2 regions of the Paenibacillus sp. JT31N11 genome follow, and region 1 is predicted to be linked to the other one. Evidence: predicted binding sites of a transcription regulator. Region 1 holds the regulator's gene; the other holds the start of a gene.
The links. The regulator Rex, encoded in region 1, represses fermentation and respiration genes when NADH is low (regulators of the CRP and FNR family bind a similar motif). The targets are predictions, from matches to a motif close to TTGTGAAATATTTCACAA.
Positions count from the first base shown of each region.

Region 2: nadA (quinolinate synthase NadA) is a predicted target of Rex. The motif match lies at 1,180-1,197, and genes of this name have one in related genera.

Region 1 is NZ_JBWDNQ010000002.1:356,180-358,386, reverse strand. Features, by position in the region: gene dinG (ATP-dependent DNA helicase DinG) at 1-939, shown strand, start outside; gene AC0YNV_RS09645 (redox-sensing transcriptional repressor Rex) at 936-1,586, shown strand; gene AC0YNV_RS09640 (amidohydrolase) at 1,567-2,207, shown strand, end outside.
Region 2 is NZ_JBWDNQ010000024.1:54,660-56,866, reverse strand. Features, by position in the region: gene nadB (L-aspartate oxidase) at 1-180, opposite strand, end outside; gene nadA (quinolinate synthase NadA) at 213-1,151, opposite strand; gene ftsH (ATP-dependent zinc metalloprotease FtsH) at 1,552-2,207, opposite strand, start outside.

The sequences.
Region 1 (2,207 bases):
GCCGACAAGAAGGAAATGGTTTACTGGATCGAAGCGAATAATAATTATCGGGCCAAGTCCATTCATTTGTACGCCGTGCCTGCCAATGTCAGCGAGCAGCTGCGCAATTATTTTTTTGATTTGAAACGGAGCGTTGTGCTGACCTCGGCGACATTGTCGGTGCAGAAGTCCTTCCAATATGCCTGTGAGCAGCTGGGCCTGAACCAGGATGAACAAAGCGGACGGCTTAAAACGGTTCAGCTGCCATCTCCATTTAATTACCGGGATCAGGCGCTGGTCATCATTCCGCGCAATTTTCCCGTATTGAAGGGAGCGGCGGGTGATCCGCTGTTTAATGAAATGCTGATCAAATCATTGGCCGAAGCCGCTATCCAGACAAAAGGGAGAATGCTGGTTTTGTTTACCTCCTACCGGATGCTGCGCCAGGTCTATGATCCGCTCAAGGAATTGCTGGCTCCAAGCGGAATTCAACTGCTCGGACAGGGAATTGACAGCGGGAACCGCAGCAAGCTTACGCGCAGATTTCAGCAGCAGGCGGCATCGGTGCTGCTGGGAACGAGCAGCTTCTGGGAAGGGGTTGATATTCCCGGCGATGCGCTCACCTGCCTGGCTATTGTGAGGCTGCCTTTTCAACCACCCAATCATCCGCTCGTTGAAGCCAAATCGGAGCTGCTGCAGGAGCAGAAGCAGAATCCATTCATGAAACTGTCCATTCCCCAGGCGGTTATCCGTTTCAAGCAGGGGTTCGGACGGTTGGTCCGCACCAACCGGGACCGGGGGATTGTCCTGATTTATGATACACGGGTCATCGATACGTATTATGGCAAGTATTTTCTTTACTCGCTTCCAGGGCCGAAGATTGAGCATATGCACTTGGAACAGATCGTTCCGCGAATCGGGGAATGGCTGTCCGTAGGTCAAGAAGGGGTGAAGTCATGAAGAAAATATCCGAAGCAGTCGTCCGCAGGCTCCCGGTTTATTTGCAGGTTCTCAGCGATTTGAGCAAGAGGGACGTGCAGACGGTTTCCTCCCAGGAGCTTGGGAACAAACTGGATCTGAATCCGGCCCAAATCCGCAAGGATCTCGCCTACTTCGGTGAATTTGGACGCAAGGGGATCGGTTATGATGTATCCTATCTGATAGAGAAAATCCGCCAAATCCTCAAGCTCGACCAAGGTCTGAATGTCGGACTTGTCGGTGCCGGCAACCTGGGTCGGGCTTTGTGCAATTACAATACGTATTTAAAAGATAATATGAAAATTACCGCTGTTTTTGACGCTAATCCGGCCATGATCGGGGTAGCGATCAACAGTCTGGTCGTCATGCCCATGGATCAGTTGAAGGATATCGTCGTTGCCCGCAATATCCGCATCGGCATCATTACGGTACCTGCTGCAGAAGCGCAGAATGTAGCGGACGGATTTGTGGAAGCCGGTGTGGAGGGCATTTTGAATTTTGCCCCCACGATCCTTCGCGTCCCGGAGCATGTTCGTATCCATTATGCCGATTTTACGACGGAGCTGCTAAGCTTGGCCTATTACCTGGAAAAAGAAGGGGACGAAACGGATGAACCGGTTATGGATTGAGAACGGCACCTTTGTGACAATGAACGAAAAGGCTCCCGTGTTGAAGGGGCATATGGTGGTTGAAAATGACCTCATCACTTATCTGGGCGAACAGCCGCCAAGCCCGCTGCCGGAAGGCGCGCTGCGTATGGACGGAAGCGGCCTCATCTTCATGCCTGGCCTGATAAATACGCATGGTCATGCGGCAATGTCGCTGCTGCGCGGCTACTCGGATGATCAGAATCTCCAGGTATGGCTGGAGCAGAAGATGTGGCCAATGGAGGGCAAGTATATCGATGAGGATACCCGGTGGGGTACTTCCCTTGCCGTGATCGAGATGTTGAAATCCGGCACCACGACCTTTGTGGATATGTACGACCGGATGAATATCGTGGCCGAGGTTGTGGAGCAATCGGGTATCAGAGGGGTGTTGACGCGCGGCGTTATCGGCTTATGCCCGCCGGATGTGCAGACGGCCAAGCTGGAGGAAGCCAAGAGCTTCGCCAGAGACTGGAACGGCAAAGCGGATGGACGAATCACCACTATGATGTCCCCGCATGCACCCTATACTTGTCCTCCCGATTATATTGAACGCATAATAGATGCGGCGCATGAGCTCGATGTCCCGTTACATACCCATAT
Region 2 (2,207 bases), on a different contig from region 1:
TTGGGCATAACGTGTGTTGCTGTCCAGAAGAGACTTCTTCGTTATCATCAGCACATCATTATCGCTGCTGGACTTAATAGCGGTAAAAAGGCCGGCAATGCCGGCCCCAATGACAATAACATCCTTGTCGATAACAGGAAGAGCTGCGAGCGATACATCTACTAAATATCGTGGGATCATCGTAATAGATTTTCCTCTCTAAAGTTCATTCCTTATTTCACCAGCAGCATGCGCTCCAGTGATAGTCGTGCCTGATCGGCAATATGGTCGGGAACATATATTTGCGGCTGCATGGTTTCAAGGCTTTTTACAAGCTTCTTGAGGTTGTTCACCTTCATATTCGGGCAAACCAGATACTTGGAAGCAAAATGGAAGGTTTTGCCCGGGCTGTCCAAACGCAATTGGTAACCGGTGCCATCCTCCGTGCCTACAATAAATTCTTTGTTGTCCGACTCTTTGCAGTATTTCAGGATCGCCGTCGTGCTTCCTACAAAATCGCCAAGTTGAACGACTTCCGGGCGGCATTCCGGATGAACGACAAATTGTGCATTCGGATACTTGGCTTTCATCTCTTCTACATCTTTGACGGTCAGCATATCGTGGGTGTTGCAGTAGCCTTCCCAAATGATCATTTTTTTGTCCGTGTGCTGCTGAACATAGTGACCGAGGTTCTTGTCCGGCACCCAGATGACCTCGTCCGAATCCACCGAGTTCACCACACGGACAGCGTTGGCCGAGGTACAGCAAATATCCGTTTCCGCTTTGATCTCAGCAGAGGAGTTAATATAAGTCACGACTTTCGCATTGGGATGCTGCGCCTTCAGCTTGCGCAGACCATCCACATTGACCATATCGGCCATTGGGCAACCGGCACGTTCATCAGGAATAATGACCGTCTTGTTTGGAGCCAAAATCTTGGCGCTTTCCCCCATAAAATGGACGCCGCAGAAAACAATAACATCTGCGTCGGTCTGAGCGGCCTTCTGTGCGAGCAGGAACGAGTCCCCGCGGAAGTCAGCCACCTCCTGTATTTCGTCACGCTGATAATAATGCGCCAATATAATAGCGTTGCGTTCTTTCTTAAGCTGCATTAAACGTTCCCGCAGCTCGCGGTTTTGTTCCGCTTTGCGCTCGAGAGCCAATGCTTCCATAGTCTTAAGTCTCCTCTTTTCACTGACTTTGTGAACAGATGCACAAACCCCTACATGACTTATAGATGTTCAATCTGCCGCACAATCATGACAAAGCGTTTTCGATTGTTTAACATTTAATTTACACAGTGTGCTTCCTGCTGTCAACCGACAAAAGGGACCGTTTTGAGCCATCTGCGAAGACAATGCGCTTCATTGAACACATAGGGGCTGCAAATCTTATCCACCCTTCTACAGAGGCTTGTTTTCAAGAAGAAACGGCTGCATCCACTTTGGTACGGCAAAGTAAATTTTTTACACAATATATTAAAAAAATCAATAATCATTCTTACCGGGGCAAAAAAGGCTGCCCGCGCAGTTGTCTGCTTGCGAACAGCCTTCGATGGCTTTGATCTGGTCTTTATTTGGGTCCGTTGTCGTTGCCGCTATCCGGATCGTCCGGAGGCGACAGATCTTCTGTTTCCTTGGATTGAATGCGAACCTTCACACCACCGATGTTATCAATGATTGGCTCCCCGTGAGGTTCTTCAGAGGTGCCTTCGGATGGAGTTCCTGTACCTGTTCCATCGATCGAGCCCGTCTCGATCAGACGCTTGATTTGATCAAGCTCCAGCGTTTCCACTTCCAGCAGAGTTGATGCAATGAGATGCATCTCTTTGCTTTTCTCCGTAAGCAGCGCTTTGGCACGATCGTAGCAGGATTGAATAAAGCTCTGCATTTCCTGGTCAATTTCATAGGCGATGGCATCGGAATAATTCTGTTCATGTCCGATATCACGACCCAGGAATACCTGACCCTGCGAGCTGCCGAACTGCATCGGTCCAAGCTTGTCGCTCATCCCGTATTCCATAATCATGGCACGAACAATGCTGGTCGCTTGTTTGAAGTCACTGTAAGCGCCTGTGCCGATTTCGCCAATGAACAGCTCTTCGGCAACACGTCCTCCAAGGAGTCCCGTTACTTTATCGAGCAGCTCCTTCTTGGTTGACAGCATGCGGTCGCCTTCCTTAGGAAGCATGATAACATAACCGCCTGCTTTACCGCGCGGGATGATGG